DNA from 2 places in the Bacillus sp. GW823-FHT06A11 genome. Region 1 is predicted to be linked to the other one. Evidence: predicted binding sites of a transcription regulator. Region 1 holds the regulator's gene; the other holds the start of a gene.
What was found. The regulator Rex, encoded in region 1, represses fermentation and respiration genes when NADH is low (regulators of the CRP and FNR family bind a similar motif). The targets are predictions, from matches to a motif close to TTGTGAAATATTTCACAA.
Positions count from the first base shown of each region.

Region 2: a site for Rex is predicted at 2,134-2,151, ahead of adhE (bifunctional acetaldehyde-CoA/alcohol dehydrogenase). Genes of this name have one in related genera too.

Region 1 is NZ_JBXAHS010000015.1:1,122-12,991, forward strand. Features, by position in the region: gene tsaB (tRNA (adenosine(37)-N6)-threonylcarbamoyltransferase complex dimerization subunit type 1 TsaB) at 1-272, shown strand, start outside; gene rimI (ribosomal protein S18-alanine N-acetyltransferase) at 287-730, shown strand; gene tsaD (tRNA (adenosine(37)-N6)-threonylcarbamoyltransferase complex transferase subunit TsaD) at 730-1,746, shown strand; gene AC1Q8L_RS29570 (ABC-F family ATP-binding cassette domain-containing protein) at 2,231-4,165, opposite strand; gene AC1Q8L_RS29575 (redox-sensing transcriptional repressor Rex) at 4,352-4,981, shown strand; gene AC1Q8L_RS29580 (YdiK family protein) at 5,011-5,202, opposite strand; gene AC1Q8L_RS29585 (CPBP family intramembrane glutamic endopeptidase) at 5,199-5,948, opposite strand; gene groES (co-chaperone GroES) at 6,340-6,624, shown strand; gene groL (chaperonin GroEL) at 6,663-8,297, shown strand; purine riboswitch at 8,438-8,539, shown strand; gene guaA (glutamine-hydrolyzing GMP synthase) at 8,704-10,242, shown strand; purine riboswitch at 10,398-10,499, shown strand; gene AC1Q8L_RS29605 (NCS2 family permease) at 10,630-11,870, shown strand, end outside.
Region 2 is NZ_JBXAHS010000002.1:425,594-431,905, reverse strand. Features, by position in the region: gene adhE (bifunctional acetaldehyde-CoA/alcohol dehydrogenase) at 1-1,938, opposite strand, end outside; gene AC1Q8L_RS10680 (bifunctional cystathionine gamma-lyase/homocysteine desulfhydrase) at 2,200-3,333, opposite strand; gene AC1Q8L_RS10675 (O-acetylserine dependent cystathionine beta-synthase) at 3,337-4,260, opposite strand; gene mtnN (5'-methylthioadenosine/S-adenosylhomocysteine nucleosidase) at 4,343-5,038, opposite strand; gene AC1Q8L_RS10665 (class I SAM-dependent DNA methyltransferase) at 5,053-5,691, opposite strand; gene AC1Q8L_RS10660 (YrzA family protein) at 5,828-6,043, shown strand; gene AC1Q8L_RS10655 (YrrS family protein) at 6,079-6,312, opposite strand, start outside.

The DNA of each region.
Region 1 (11,870 bases):
TTATTCTTATTGTGGACTGGTTGCAAATGTTAAAAGATAAAGGACAGCCTGTTTTATTTATCGGTAATGATGTTAAATTGCATAAAGAAATAATTATAGAACATTTAGGTGATCAAGCTGTATTCGCTCCGTTTACTAAAAATAATCCAAGACCAAGTGAGCTAGCATTCTTAGGGTTACAAAAAGAAGAACAAGATGTGCATACGTTTGTTCCGAGCTATCTTCGTTTAGCTGAAGCTGAAACAAAGTGGTTAGAAAGTCAAAACAAGTAGGGGCCTTGCAGAAGATGGATATGATATTTAGAAAGATGGAACTTGATGATATTGCTCAAATTGTAGCTATTGAAGAAGTGTCTTTTTCAACTCCTTGGACTGCAGATGCCTTTCACCGTGAATTAACGATGAATGAACATGCACATTATATTGTGTTAGAAAAAGATGGTCGTGTAATCGGATATTGTGGATTGTGGATAATCATTGATGAATCACATATAACAAATATAGCTATTTTGCCAGAATACCGAGGTCAAAAATTAGGAGATGCCTTATTGAAAGCAGTTATTTCAGAAGCGAAAGAACTAGGGGTAAAAACAATGACGCTTGAAGTACGTGTATCAAATGAAGTAGCAAAGCAGTTGTACAAAAAATACGGATTTCAAAATGGTGGAATTCGTAAACGATACTATGCAGACAATCAGGAAGATGGTCTTGTAATGTGGGTGAATATATAATGGAAAAAAATACGATTATACTTGGGATTGAAACAAGCTGTGATGAAACAGCGGTAGCGGTTGTTAAAAATGGAACGGAAATTATTGCGAATGTCGTTGCATCACAAATCGAAAGTCATAAACGTTTTGGCGGGGTTGTACCAGAGATTGCATCCCGTCATCATGTAGAAGAAATTACAGTTGTGTTAGAAGAAGCTTTAAAAGAAGCAAATATCACATTTGATGATATTGATGCAATTGCTGTAACAGAAGGGCCTGGTTTAGTAGGAGCACTTTTAATTGGGGTAAATGCAGCGAAGGCAGTAGCTTTTGCACATGATATTCCGTTAGTCGGTGTTCATCATATTGCTGGCCATATTTATGCGAACCGTTTAGTAAAAGAAGTTCAATTCCCGCTATTATCACTTGTTGTATCTGGTGGGCATACAGAACTTGTTTATATGAAAGAACATGGTTCATTTGAAGTAATTGGTGAAACGCGAGATGATGCAGCTGGAGAAGCATATGATAAAGTAGCTCGTACGTTATCTATGCCATATCCAGGTGGTCCTCATATTGATCGTCTTGCACATGAAGGAGAACCAACAATTGATTTGCCTCGTGCATGGCTAGAACCGAATTCATATGATTTTAGCTTTAGTGGATTGAAATCAGCAGTTATCAACACTGTGCATAACGCGAAACAACGTGGTATAGAAATTAAACCAGAAGATTTAGCGGCAAGTTTCCAAGAAAGTGTAATAGATGTACTTGTAACGAAAGCAGCTCGTGCAGCAGAGGCTTATAATGTAAAGCAATTACTTCTTGCTGGTGGAGTAGCTGCTAATAAAGGACTTCGTGCGCGATTAGAAGAAGAATTTGCACAAAAAGAAAACATTGAACTAATTATTCCACCGCTATCTTTATGCACAGATAATGCAGCAATGATTGCAGCGGCAGGGACAATTGCGTATGAACAAGGCAAGCGTGCAACATTAGCCTTAAATGCGAATCCAGGATTAGATATTGAAGCATAGTTATGCACATAATTAACCACAGCTTGTGGATAAAACCCATATTATCTGTTGATAATGTGGGTTTTGTTGTGTATATAAAGTGTTGATATCTTTTTTGATAGTTGTGGATAATGTGGAAAAGTTGTTTTGATAGCTATTTTATAAAGGTGGATATGTGTATAAGTTTGTGGATAAACTAGATGAAGTCTGACCTTTGAATATATTGTTTTTCGGGAAATAAAAAGTAAGAAGATATCCCTGAAAAACATTTTGAAATATCCTTCTATTATAGAGGGTGCTGATATTGTCAATCCTTGTCGGTAAATCGATATTTCGTGTCGAATCGTTTATATATATAGGGTTACGATAGATGTATTTGAAAATTGGTTGATATATTCCGAGTTACCATTGATATATTCAAAAAATTATTTATGTACTTAAAGAAAAAAGATGTCACATAGTCAAAAATCATGACTGATGAGACATCTTCCTTATTTAAATACTCTTATACATGCAGCTCTTCCCACTCTGCCATACAAGTTTCAAGTTGTACTTGTAGCGTTTGTTTTTTAGTTGTAATTTCACTCGCTTTTTCATAATCTGCATATATTTCTGGTAAGCAAAGTTGATCTTCTAACGTAGCAATTTCTTCTTCTAAGTTTACGATGTTTTGTTCTAGTTCTTCAATTTTTCGAGTGCGTTGACGTTCTAATTGTTTACGCTCTTTTTCTTCGAGATAATTTAATTTTTCTTGAGCTACAGTTTTTTGAACAGGTGCCTGATTTTCTTGCTGTTCAAGTTGTTCAAATGCTGCGCGTTCAATCATTTCATTTTTCTTCTCCACATAGTAATCGTAATCCCCTAAATATTCCTGTGCACCTTCTGTTGATAACTCAATCACAGTCGTTGTTACACGGTTAATGAAGTAGCGGTCATGTGAGACAAATAGAAGAGTCCCTGGATAATCAATTAAAGCATTCTCTAAAATCTCTTTGCTATTTAAATCAAGGTGGTTCGTAGGCTCATCCAGAATTAATAAATTTGACTTTTGCATCATAAGCTTCGCAAGAGCTAATCGAGCTTTTTGTCCACCACTAAGGGAAGATACTGGTTTCAGTACATCATCTCCTGTAAATAAAAAGTTCCCGAGTATAGTACGGATTTCTTTTTCAGGTTGCAGTGGATATTCATCCCATAGTTCATTTAAAACCCGTTTAGAAGATGTTAAGTTTGCTTGTTCTTGATCATAATAACCAACAGATACATTTGATCCGAAAGAAACATCACCATTTAATAGTGGTAACTTATTCACAATAGATTTTAATAATGTGGATTTCCCAATTCCGTTTGGACCAACTAAAGCAACACTATCTCCGCGAGTTAAGCGCATAGTTACGTTTTCAATTATAGGGTCCTCATCATAGCCAATGGTTGCATCCTTTACTTGTAAAACATCATTTCCACTTTGCTTTTCAATATCGAAGTGGAATGATGCTGACTTAGAATCCCCTAATGGTCTCGTTAATAATTCCATTCTGTCTAGTTGTTTACGGCGACTTTGAGCACGTTTCGTTGTAGAGGCGCGAGCTATATTCTTTTGAACGAAGTCCTCAAGTTTTGCGATTTCATCTTGTTGTTTTTCGTAACGTTTCATTTCTTGCTCATATAATGCTGATTTTAAGTCTAAATATTTACTGTAGTTACCAACAAATCGTCTGCTTTCTTTATTCGAAATTTCATATACTTGTGTAACAAGTTTGTCTAAGAAATAACGGTCATGTGAAACGATTAATATTGCGCCAGGATAACCTTGTAAATATTGCTCAAGCCATGTTAATGTTTCGATGTCTAAATGGTTTGTAGGCTCGTCCAAAATAAGTAAGTCTGGTTTTGTTAATAATAATTTTCCGAGAGCTAATCTTGTTTTTTGCCCACCGCTTAAAGTAGAAATCGTCGTCTGGTGCGTTTCAACTGGGAAGCCAAGGCCGCTTAAAATGGAGCGAATATCCGCTTCATATTGATATCCACCTTGATCTTTATAATTGAGTTGCAATTGGTCATAATCAGCTAACAATCTTTCGTATGTAGCTTCGTTTGAAAAGTTTTCTTCTTTGCCCATTTCTTGCTCAAGCCTTCGAAGTTTTGTCTCCATTTGCTGTAAGTGGGTAAAGACGGTTAGCATTTCATCCCAAATTGTTAAAGACGTTTCTAGGCCGGTATTTTGAGCTAAATACCCGATTGAGACATCTTTCGGTTTTATAATTTCGCCACCATCATGTGATAACTCACCAGCGATAATTTTTAATAATGTAGATTTTCCAGCTCCATTCCTTCCAACTAATGCGATACGATCTTTTGTTTGTACTTCCAATTTTAAGTTTGCAAGAATTGTTTCTGCACCGTATAATTTCGAAAGTCCATTTACTTGTAATAAAATCAATGTTTTCACCTCAAATAATTTCTTAACTTTGCCATGTTTATATTTCTCAATCATACTAAAAATAGTGTATAGTTTAAAATAAGAGAGAATACTTCTTCTCTTTATTATACAAGGAATTTAATGAGTGCTAAACTTCTGTATTTGATTAAAGTATATGAATAAAGATAGGAAGAGAGGAGAGGTCATATGGATCAGCAAAAGATTCCACAAGCCACTGCTAAAAGATTGCCTCTATACTATCGATTTATCCAAAACTTATCTCTTTCTGGTAAGCAGCGTGTTTCATCGGCCGAATTGAGTGAAGCGGTAAAAGTAGATTCCGCAACAATACGAAGAGATTTTTCGTATTTTGGAGCGTTAGGGAAAAAGGGATATGGATATAACGTAAATTATTTATTATCATTTTTCCGCGAAACACTTGATCAAGATGATATAACGCGTGTAGCACTTATTGGAGTAGGTAATTTAGGGACCGCTTTCTTACATTATAATTTCACGAAAAACAATAATACAAAAATTGAAATGGCATTTGATGTTAGTGAAGAGAAAGTTGGAACAGAAATCGGGGGCATTCCTGTATACCATTTAGATGAATTAGAAGAGAGATTATCAAATGATATACAAGTGGCAATATTAACAGTACCGGCTACAGTAGCACAAGCTGTAGCAGATAGATTAGCTGAAACGAGCGTGCATGGTATTTTGAATTTCACACCAGCACGATTAAACGTATCAGAGAATATTAGAATTCATCATATTGATTTAGCTGTAGAGTTACAAACATTAGTTTACTTTTTGAAAAACTATCCACAATAAAACGCAGAGGAAGCGACCTCTGCGTTTTATTATTGTTTCTTCTTTGTGAATTTAACTAATATAAGGCGAAGTGCCAAATTAAAATCAATTGTTGCCATAACTGCAAATAGTATTGTCCACACATTCCAGATTGTATCTGTCACGTTCGTAATGGCGAAGCGTGTAAAGATACATCCAAGAAGGAAGTATAGTGTAGCCATGAACAATGGTGAGTTTCTCATACAAAAAATCCTCCGATAAAGCCTTGCATTTTTTCAGCTTCTTTAATCATTTCTTGAATTTGCTCATTGCTCATAAAAATTTGCCCAATAGCGACTAATGTATTCATCGCAACATGAGCTGCAATCGGAACGATAATACGCTTCGTCTTCACATATAAGAAGGCGAATACGAGCCCCATAGCAGTGTATACCAATAAATGAGTAAAATCAAAATGAATTGCTGCGAATACAAGCGAACTAATGATAGCTGCGATAAAGAAGTTAAACTTCTTATAAAGTGCACCAAATAAAATTTTTCTAAATACGATTTCTTCTAAGATAGGTCCAATTATAGATACAACAATAAGGAACCAAGGTGTGGTTCTTGCAATCTCCATCAGTTTCATTGTATTTTCTGAACCTTGTTTAATTCCTAGCAGCTGCATCTCGATCATACCAGCAACTATTTGTGAAAAGAAAGCCAAGAAGAACCCGATGAAAATCCATCCAATAGTAGCTGGAGCAGAAGAGCGCTTTGGATCTAAATGCCTGTCACGAATATCCGTTCTAAGTAACCAAAGTACGATACATAATGCAACAAAGAAGCTAATAATTGCCCAGTGTCCCGTTATGATTTGTCCTTTTTCCTCAATGGTAAATCCTCTATTATCATAGAGTCCTGTTTTTAGGAGAAGTGGCAATCCAACAACGCCAGATAACTGCATTAAAATGTATGTAACGATAATCCACCAGTATTGTTTCTTCAAATGGTTTAACCATCCTTTCTAACTATAGTGTATGAGATAAGTTAGGATAACATGTAAATATGCTACCTACGATATGAACCTCACTTGAATTATGTTTTTTTCGTAAATCCTTATTTGAAATTATAATAGAAGACAGGAGAAAGTTGTGTGTGTAGCGAAAACAACTTAGGGTGTCCTTTCATATTGTAACATACGAGCAGTGGAAACAACGATTCATATAGTAAAGGCAGTATTCTATATAGAAAGTTTATATAGTGATTTGCGAAAAAATTATGATTTTTTTACTTGCAAAAGAAATTGAGATTATTTATTATTATAAGTGTGTTAGCACTCGGATGACTTGAGTGCTAATAAAAGAAATTTACATAACAAAATGAGGAGGTTATTGTTCATGCTAAAGCCATTAGGTGATCGCGTTGTAATTGAGCTTGTTCAAGCAGAAGAAAAAACAGCAAGTGGTATCGTATTACCAGATACTGCAAAAGAAAAACCACAAGAGGGTAAAGTTGTTGCAGTAGGTACTGGTCGAGTGCTTGAGAATGGTGAGCGTGTTGCTTTAGAGGTAGCAGCAGGTGATCTTATCATCTTCTCAAAATATGCAGGTACTGAAGTGAAATATGAAGGTACAGACTACTTGATTTTACGTGAAAGTGACATTTTAGCAGTTATCGGTTAATTATATAAATCTTAAAAAATCCAAGGGGGTCAATTATTATGGCAAAAGATATTAAATTTAGTGAAGAAGCACGTCGTTCGATGCTTCGCGGTGTCGACACTCTTGCAAACGCAGTAAAAGTTACGCTTGGACCAAAAGGTCGTAACGTTGTACTTGAGAAAAAATTTGGTTCACCACTTATTACAAATGATGGTGTAACAATCGCAAAAGAAATCGAATTAGAAGATGCATTCGAAAACATGGGTGCGAAATTAGTAGCAGAAGTTGCTAGCAAAACAAATGACGTAGCTGGTGACGGAACAACAACTGCAACTGTATTAGCGCAAGCTATGATTCGTGAAGGTCTTAAAAACGTAACAGCTGGTGCTAACCCAATGGGTCTTCGTAAAGGTATCGAAAAAGCTGTTACTGCTGCAATTGAAGAATTAAAAACGATTTCTAAACCAATCGAAGGCAAATCTTCTATCGCACAAGTAGCTGCTATTTCTGCAGCTGACGAAGAAGTAGGTCAATTAATCGCTGAAGCAATGGAGCGCGTTGGTAACGATGGCGTTATTACTTTAGAAGAGTCTAAAGGATTCACGACAGAATTAGACGTAGTAGAAGGTATGCAATTTGATCGTGGATATGCATCTCCTTACATGATTACTGATTCTGACAAAATGGAAGCAGTTCTTGATAACCCATATATCTTAATTACTGACAAAAAGATTTCTAACATTCAAGAAATCTTACCGGTATTAGAGCAAGTGGTACAACAAGGTAAACCACTTCTTATCATTGCTGAAGATGTAGAAGGCGAAGCTTTAGCTACATTAGTAGTGAACAAACTTCGTGGTACATTCAATGTAGTAGCTGTTAAAGCTCCTGGATTTGGTGACCGTCGTAAAGCAATGCTAGAAGATATCGCAATCTTAACTGGTGGCGAAGTAATCACTGAAGAATTAGGTCGTGACTTAAAATCTGCTACAGTTGAATCTTTAGGACGCGCTGGTAAAGTTGTTGTTACAAAAGAAAACACAACTGTAGTTGAAGGTATTGGAAATACAGAGCAAATCGCAGCTCGCATCGGTCAAATTCGTGCGCAATTAGAAGAAACAACTTCTGAATTCGATCGTGAAAAATTACAAGAGCGACTTGCTAAACTAGCAGGTGGCGTAGCGGTAATTAAAGTAGGTGCAGCAACTGAAACTGAGTTAAAAGAGCGCAAACTTCGCATTGAAGATGCACTTAACTCAACTCGTGCAGCAGTAGAAGAAGGTATCGTTGCAGGTGGTGGTACTTCACTTATGAACGTATACACGAAAGTAGCTTCTATCGTAGCAGAAGGTGACGAAGCAACAGGTATCAACATCGTACTTCGCGCACTAGAAGAGCCAGTTCGTCAAATCGCAATCAACGCTGGTCTAGAAGGATCTGTAGTTGTAGAGCGTCTAAAAGGCGAAAAAGTAGGCGTTGGTTTCAACGCAGCTACTGGCGAATGGGTTAACATGCTTGAGTCTGGTATCGTAGATCCAGCTAAAGTAACTCGTTCTGCACTTCAAAACGCAGCATCTGTTGCAGCTATGTTCTTAACAACTGAAGCTGTAGTAGCTGACAAGCCAGAACCAAATGCGCCAGCAATGCCTGACATGGGCGGCATGGGCATGGGCGGTATGGGCGGAATGATGTAATTCCGTTTGCCCTAAAAAACATCCATTTCTATATAGAAATGGATGTTTTTTTATGTTTTTTAGAAAAGGAAATGAATTTCTGTAGAATTTTGTCGCTTTCTCTCTTGACCATATAGATACTTCATTGTTAGAATCTAGGAAGATAATATAAAACGATCCTTCATATATCCTCAATGATATGGTTTGAGAGTCTCTACCGGGTTACCGTAAACAACCTGACTATGAAGGCAGTGTGTCTTATATTTATAAAGAGCGGAGACTATCTTTCTTTATAAAGCCAGACCCCTGCCTTTTCTTTGTTATGAGACTAGAGGCGGAGGACTGGCTTTTTTTATTATATTAGTAATGCTTTTCGCCAAATTGGTGAAAATATTTATATACGAGAACTAACGTTGGGGTGATTATTTTGAAGAAGCAACACGATACAATTATCGTTTTAGATTTTGGAAGTCAATACAATCAGTTAATAGCACGTCGAATTCGTGAGTTCGGTGTATACAGTGAACTTCATCCACATACAATTACTGCAGAAGAAATTAAAGCAATGAATCCAAAAGGGATTATTTTCTCTGGTGGACCAAATAGCGTATACGGTGAAGGTGCATTACATTGTGATGAAAAAATCTTCGAACTAGGTTTACCGATCTTCGGTATCTGTTACGGTATGCAGCTTATGACACAACACTTCGGTGGTAAAGTAGAGCGTGCTAACCACCGTGAGTACGGAAAAGCTGTTCTTAAAGTAGAGAACGAATCAAAATTATATGCGAACCTTCCAGAAGAGCAAGTTGTATGGATGAGCCATGGCGACTTAGTAACTGGTTTACCTGAAGGATTCGTAGTAGACGCAACAAGTGAGTCTTGCCCAATTGCTGGTATGAGCAATGAAGCGAAAAACTTATACGGTGTACAATTCCACCCAGAAGTACGTCACTCTGAGCACGGTAACGATTTAATTAAAAACTTCGTATTCGGCGTATGTGGTTGTTCTGAAGGATGGAACATGGAGAACTTTATCGAAGTAGAATTAGAAAAGATTCGTGAAACTGTTGGAGACAAAAAAGTACTATGTGCACTTAGTGGCGGCGTAGACTCTTCTGTTGTAGCAGTATTAATTCATAAAGCAATCGGCGATCAGTTAACATGTATTTTCGTTGACCACGGTTTACTTCGTAAAGGTGAAGCAGAAGGCGTTATGAAAACATTTAGCGAAGGCTTCCATATGAACGTTATTAAAGTGGATGCACAAGAACGTTTCATGAACAAGTTAAAAGGTGTAGAAGATCCAGAACAAAAACGTAAAATCATCGGTAACGAATTCATTTACGTATTTGATGATGAAGCGTCTAAATTACAAGGTATGGACTTCCTAGCACAAGGTACACTTTACACAGATATCGTTGAAAGTGGTACAGCAACTGCACAAACAATTAAATCTCACCATAACGTTGGTGGACTTCCAGAAGACATGCAGTTCAAATTAATTGAGCCTTTAAATACGTTATTTAAAGATGAAGTACGTGTATTAGGATCTGAACTAGGAATTCCTGATGAAATCGTATGGCGTCAACCATTCCCAGGTCCTGGTCTTGGTATTCGTGTATTAGGTGAAATCACAGAAGAGAAATTAGAAATCGTTCGTGAATCTGATGCGATTTTACGTGAAGAAATTATTAAAGCAGGATTAGACCGCGAAATCTGGCAATACTTCACGGCGCTTCCTGGTATGCGTAGCGTAGGTGTTATGGGTGACGAGCGTACTTATGATTACACAGTAGGTATCCGTGCAGTAACATCTATTGACGGTATGACAGCTGACTGGGCACGTATCCCTTGGGACGTACTAGAGAAAATCTCTGTTCGTATCGTAAACGAAGTAAAACACGTTAACCGTATCGTGTATGATGTAACGAGTAAGCCACCAGCAACTATTGAGTGGGAATAGTATTGTAATAAAAAAGATCCATCTATCATTTATGAATAGATGGATCTTTTTGTTTTCGTTATTAATACGAACGAAAATATAAAAATTTATAAAAACGTTCGCTTTTAAATTGACAAAAATACATTCAAGAGTTAATATGAGTATGTAATTCAAACGAAAAGTGAATATTATGCCGTCGTATAATATCGGGGATATGGCCCGAAAGTTTCTACCTAGCTACCGTAAATGGCTTGACTACGAGGCGTTTGTATAAAGATGAGGGGAAACTTGTCTTTGTTTATAGAACGCTTCCATGTATATATGCAATGGAAGCCTTTTTTATTTCTCGGGATAAAAGAGGGCTAGGGTGAAATACGGCGAGTAATCATATAACGGGGGAAACGTAGGATGAAACGCTATTTTCAATTTGATGAGCTCGGTACCAATTATAAGACTGAGTTCATAGCGGGGTTAACAACATTTCTATCTATGGCTTACGTACTGTTTGTCAATCCTGCTACGCTGTCGCTTGGAAATGTTAAAGGGTTACCAGCAGGTACAGGGATGGATCCAGGTGCAGTATTCGTTGCTACGGCATTAGCGGCAGCAATCGGTTCGTTAATTATGGGTATTTTCGCGAAGTATCCAATTGCTTTAGCGCCAGGTATGGGAATTAACGCGTTCTTTGCTTATACAGCAGTGTTAACGATGGGTATTCCGTGGCAAACGGCTATTGCCGGAACATTAATGTCAGGTATTATCTTTATTATTCTTACTGCTTCAGGTATTCGTGAAAAAATCATTAATGCAATTCCATCGGAGTTAAAGTTTGCAGTAGCGGCAGGTATCGGATTGTTCATTGCATTCCTTGGATTCCAAAATGCTGGAATTATCGTGAAAAATGATGCTGTTCTTGTTGGGTTGGGGGACTTAACAAAGGGCACAACGTTACTAGCAATCTTCGGGGTTGTTACGACAATCATCTTCATGATTAAGAAAGTTAATGGTGCAGTATTTTACGGTATGATTCTTACAGCGATCTTAGGAGTGGCAACAGGATTAATTGATACTCCGAAAGCTGTAGTGGGAGCAATACCGAGTCTAGAACCAACGTTCGGTGTGGCGTTAACGCACTTCGGAGATATTTTTACAGTTCAAATGGGGATTGTTATTATAACGTTCTTCTTTATCGATTTCTTTGATACAGCAGGTACGCTTGTAGCGGTTGCGAATCAAGCTGGATTAATGAAGAACAATAAATTACCACGTGCAGGAAAAGCATTATTTGCAGATGCGATTGCAACTGTAATTGGTGCAATCTTGGGTACATCAACAACAACGTCTTACATTGAGTCTTCTGCAGGGGTAGCAGCAGGAGGACGTTCTGGATTTACAGCAGTTGTAACAGCAGGATTCTTCTTACTGGCACTATTCTTCTCGCCATTACTAAGTGTTGTAACGCCAGCTGTAACGGCACCAGCTTTAATTATTGTAGGAATCTTGATGGTTTCTTCTTTAGGGGAAATTGATTGGAAGAAATTCGAGATTGCAGTGCCAGCATTCTTTACAATTATCTCTATGCCACTTACGTATAGTATCGCAACTGGGATTGCGATTGGATTTATCTTCTATCCAATTACAATGGTTGT
Region 2 (6,312 bases), on a different contig from region 1:
CATTACAAATTGCGGATCAACAATTGCTACATCTGGTGTTAATTCATAATCTGCGAGCGGATACTTTATATTATTTTTCTTATCTGTAATAACCGCAAATGGTGTCACTTCTGATCCTGTTCCTGATGTTGTTGGAATCGCAACAAACTGCGCCTTATTTCCTAATTCCGGATATTTACATGTACGTTTTCTTATATCTAAAAACTTCTGTTTAATGCCATAGAATGTCGTTTCTGGATGCTCATAGAATAACCACATTCCTTTTGCTGCATCCATAGCTGAACCACCACCAAGTGCGATAATTACATCTGGCTTAAAGCTTCTCATCATTTCCGCACCTTTAAAGACAGTTTCATCTGATGGATCTGGTTCGACCTCAAAGAAAACTTCAATTTTCACATCATTTGCATGCTTGTTTAAATAGTGCGTGACTGTATCCACATAGCCATGTTCAACCATTCCAGGATCCGTTACAATAAATGCACGTGAAATGTTAGGCATATTTGCTAAATACGCTGTAGCATGTTTTTCAAAATAAATTTTTGGCGGCAATTTGAACCACTGCATATTCTTTTTTCTATTTGCCAGCCTTTTTATATTTAATAAATGAGTCGCTGTTACATTTTGGGAAACTGAATTTTTTCCGTAAGAACCACAACCAAGTGTAAGTGATGGAATAAATCCGTTATATATATCCCCTATTCCACCTTGTGATGAAGGTGCATTTACAATGAGACGGCAAGCTTTCATACGTAATCCAAATTGCTTTTGCACTTCTTTATTTGTAGAATGAATAACTGCTGAATGTCCTAAACCACCGAGGTTCAACATTTCTTCGCAATATGTAAATCCTTTTTCTAATGAATTCGCCTTCACACAGGCTAATACTGGGCTCAGTTTCTCACGAGATAACGGGTATGCTGCTCCGATACCTTGAATTTCAGCTACAAGCATTTTTGTATGTTCAGGAACAGTAATCCCAACTAATTCGGCAATATACTGTGCTGATTTTCCTACAATATCACTATTTACTGCACATGTATTTTCATTTATAACGAGCTTTTCTAATTTTTTTCTTTCTTCTTCTGTTACAAAGTAACAATTGTTTTCGATCATTTCTGTTTTAACATCATCATAGATTTCTTTATCGACAATGATTGCTTGTTCCGATGCACAAATCATACCGTTATCAAATGTTTTCGATAAAATTAAATCATTAACAGCTCGTTTTACATGTGCTGATTTTTCTATATAACACGGTACATTACCAGGCCCTACACCTAGTGCTGGTTTTCCAGTAGAGTAAGCTGATTTCACCATACCAGCGCCTCCAGTTGCTAGAACGAGTGCCACACCCTCATGGTTCATTAATTGTTTTGTCGCTTCGACAGACGGTCTTTCAATCCATTGAATACAATGTTTTGGTGCACCAGCTTTCATTGCTGCATCATATACGGTTTTCGCTGCTGCCACCGAACAATTTTGTGCAGAAGGATGAAATGCGAAAATAATTGGATTTCTCGTTTTTATCGCAATCAAAGCTTTAAACATTGTTGTCGACGTTGGATTCGTTACTGGTGTTACCCCAGCTACTACACCGACAGGTTCTGCAATTTCTATTATTTCTTCATGAGGATCTTCGTGAATAATTCCTACCGTTTTATCTTGCTTTATACTATGCCAAATATATTCAGTGGCAAAAATATTTTTAATGCATTTGTCTTCATAGACACCACGGCCTGTTTCTTCAACAGCCAATTTTGCAAGTGGCATATGTTGATCAACACCTGCTAATGCCATTTCATGAACAATGTTGTCAATCTGCTCTTGTGTAAAACTTTCTACTGCTTGTAAAGCTTGTTGACCGTTATTTACTAACGTATCAATCATCTCTTTTACCTCTTGCATTTCATTTACAACTTTCTCTTTGACTACCATGTAAATTTCCTCCTATTCTGTTATCACGGTCTTTATAAGTCCCTACAGGTCATAATAAGTCCCGATTAGCGAAAAAAAATAGAGTTACCGTCCTACATGAATCCCATTGTTTGTGAAACATTTCACAAGTTTACTCGTGAATAACATTTCATGAATTCAATATACATGAAATCATTTCATTTGTGTATGTCTAATTTGTGAAATGTTTCACAAATTAACATAATAAAAATGCACTGCTCCACATTAGCAGTGCATTTTTTATTACGCTAGCGCTTGTGCTAAATCTTCAATTAAATCTTCACCATCTTCAATACCGACAGAAATACGAATTAATGTATCTGTAATTCCTAATTCTTTACGGCGATCTGCTGGGATTGATGCATGTGTCATTTGAGATGGGATAGAAATTAAACTTTCTACTGCTCCTAAGCTTTCAGCAAGTGTAAAGTATTGCAGTTTCTCAAGTACTTTATTTAATGTTTCCTCACTATCTACATCAAACGAAATAATAGCACCAAATCCATTTGCTTGTTCTGTTGCTAATTCGTGGTTTTGATGTGATTCAAGACCTGGGTAATATACTTTATTTACTTTTGGATGATTATTTAAGAATTCAGCAATAGCGCGTGAATTCGTTTCATGTTCTTCCATACGAATTCCTAATGTTTTTAAACCGCGAAGTAGTAAGAAGCTATCTTGTGGTCCAAGAATACCTCCTGTTGAGTTTTGTACAAAGTGAAGGTCTTCTGCTAGTTGTGGGCTATTTACCACTACTAGACCTGCAACTACGTCACTATGACCTCCTAAATATTTCGTTGCACTATGAAGTACAATGTCTGCTCCTAAAGAAATCGGCGACTGCCAATATGGCGTCATGAATGTATTATCAATAATTGTTAATAAATCTTTCTCTTTAGCAAGAGTAGATATTTTCTTAATATCAGTAATTTTTAGTAATGGGTTCGTTGGTGTTTCCACATAGATCGCTTTCGTATTTGGACGAATTGCTTCTACAACTTCCTCTAAGTTTGTTGTGTCTACAAATGTATGTTCAATACCGAAGCGGTTTAATACTTTCGTAATAACACGATACGTTCCACCATAAACATCATCTGTTAAAATAACGTGGTCACCTTTTGAGAACAACATAATTGTCGCTGTAATAGCAGCCATTCCAGAACCGAATGCAAATCCAGCATGACCATTTTCTAATACAGCAATCATTTCTTCTAAAGCTGCACGTGTTGGGTTACCTGTACGTGAATATTCATATCCTTGATGCTTACCAACCGCTTCTTGTTTGTACGTACTTGTTTGATAGATCGGTACGTTTACAGATCCAGTTGAAGGTTCTCCTATGCGAATACCATGAATTAACTTTGTCTTTGCTCTCATTTTTTATTCCCATCCTTTGTATATGTCTTTACTTAAATAGCGCTCACTACTATCAGGAAAAATGGTTACAATATTTGTACCTGGTGCTGCCTTCTCTGCCTCAAGTAAGCTCGCATGAAATGCTGCTCCTGAAGAGCTCCCAACGAGAAGTCCTTCTTTTTGCGCTAATTCTTTCACTCGTAAAAATGCATTTCGATCAGAAATCGTATGAATTTCATCAAAATAAGATGTCTTCAAAAATGGCGGGATAAATTCCAGTCCAATTCCTTCGGTCTCATGTGAACCAGCCTTACCACCATTTAAAATAGATCCTTCTGGCTCTACGATAACTGTTTTAATATCTATATTTTTTTCTTTCAAATAAGATGCAGTCCCCATAAACGTACCGCCAGTTCCTGCTCCAGCAACAAATATGTTAATCTCTCCATTCAGTGCATCCCAAAGTTCAGGACCTAGTGTTTTGAAATAAGCACGCGGGTTTGCTTCATTCGCAAACTGACTTGGAGAGTATGAATTCGGTATTTCATTTACTAATTCTTTTGCTTTTGCAATTGCACCGGTCATTCCTTGCTCAGTCGGTGTATGCACGACCGTTGCACCTAGTGCTTTCATTAATTCTTGTTTTTCAATACTAAATTTCTCTGGTACACAAACGATAACACGTAAATCATGTTCTAATGCTGCAAGTGCCAGTCCAATACCAGTATTCCCAGCAGTCGGTTCAATAATTGTTCCACCTTGGGTAACAAGCCCTTTTTCTAGCGCATCTTCGATTAATTCTCTTCCTAAACGATCCTTAACGCTTCCGCCTGGGTTATAAAATTCAAGCTTTGCAAATAAGCGGACCCCTTTCGGAAGTGAAAAACGAGTAATTTCTACAATTGGTGTATGACCAATTAACTCATGAACTCCACGATATACATTCATCGTGTTCTCCCCCTTGTTTGCCAATAAAGAAAAGGCAACTGTATGTATTTTCTTTATATGAGACAGTTGCCTTTTTGTTACATTACTTTAACTCTTCTAACACTTTTACGATAAAGTTTGTAGAATGAAGAGCTGCTTGATCTAAAAACTGATCAAATGAAACATTTGATTCTTTACCAGCAATATCAGAAAGTGCGCGAATGATAACAAACGGAACTTCATATTGGTGGCATACTTGTGCGACAGCTGCTGCTTCCATTTCTACCGCATAAAGATTTTCAAATTTATCACGGATGGCTGCAACGCGGTTCGGATCACTCATAAATGAATCGCCTGTTGCAATCATGCCTTTTACAACTTGAATATTTTCTTCAGTTTGCATACATTTCTCAGCTAATGCAACTAACGCCTCATCAGCTTTAAATCCAGGCGGCATTCCTGGTACTTGACCATATTCATAGTTAAATGCTGTTACATCTACGTCATGGTGACGAACTTCAGTGGAAATAACTACATCACCAACGTTTAGAGAATGATGGAATCCACCAGCTGAACCAGTATTAATTACTTTTTCAGGCTTATATTTTTCTAATAAAATTGTCGTTGACATCGCTGCATTTACTTTACCAATACCAGACTTTAACAAGATTACTTCATGTCCTGCTAATAGCCCTTTCGTAAATTCACAACCTGCAACCGTTTCTGTTTCTGCTTGTTCTAATTTGTCACGTAAAATACGTACTTCTTCTTCCATTGCTCCAATTACAGCAATTCTCAATCTAATCCCTCTTTCTATTGCTTAGTTGCCTCCATTACCCAAACGAAATGATTTAATCTCGTAAACGTTACATGGAAGCCATTGTTTTCAAAAATAGTCTGCATAACTGGAATACATGTATAGTATTCCGTTTGCAAATCGTTTGCTAACTGGTGAAAACCTCTTTGTTTTGCAGTTTCAACAGTTTTATCATATGCATCTTGATCTGCAAATATCGTATCAGCAAACACTATTTTACCACCTTTGTTTAGCAATTGACTATACTTCGCAACCGCTACATTTTTTTCATCATCTGTTAAATGATGAAATGCATAGGTGCTTACAATGGTATCAATTGAATTTGGGACTTCAAACGAAAGAAAATCACCTTCTGTAATCGAAAATTCTTTTGGCAATTTCTCTTTTGCAATCATACGCATTTCACGCGACGGTTCTATACCGTAAACTGTGCGGCCAGCAAGTAATAATTTATTTGTTAAATTACCTGTACCGACACCAAATTCTAATACATTACCAAATGACTTGTTAACTACATCCTCTAGAATATCCTCATAATGGGCGAAAACTTCTTTATATTGTATATCTTCGCCTTGTACGAATGAGTCGTACGTATGAGCCCACTCATCAAATAAACCATTAAATTCTGTGCCCATAAAAATCCCCCTTTTTCTTATCGGTTTTATCAGTATGATATTCCCTCTTTCTAAAAATGTCAATTGAAATGTACATGGTATTTCCTTCTTTTCTTTGTTACACTATAGTTGATTACATAGGAGAGGGGCCGTCTTCATGTCATTTACCTTTGAAATGTTAGAAGATAAAGTAGAATTTTTTGAAGCGGGAGACTTAGCTTCTTTAGAACGAAAAATTAGTGAACAAATCGATAATAATAAAGCACTTATGCTTGAAGTTCATCACATCTCACATCAAATGGTTATGGATCCTGAAAGCAAAAGACCGTATTATAGCGCGGTTGTTCATTTTAAATTAAAGAAATTGCGTTAACTAAAAAAGAGAAGCTCCTAAGGAGCTTCTCTTTTTTAGTTTAGAGTTTGAACAAGTACTGGTTTCCAGCCCTCATTGTCTACCCAATCAATATTTACGTAATATCTTTTTCCACTTTGCTTATCTTGAACGTCACCATAAGCTTTACTCTTTCCAGTTTTGTCTCTTCCAACAAAATGGAATACTAATTGCTCCTTCGGTACTTCAATACCTGCAGCAATTGCACTTTGCATCTCATTCCAATCTGATGACCCCTGTTTAAACGTCAT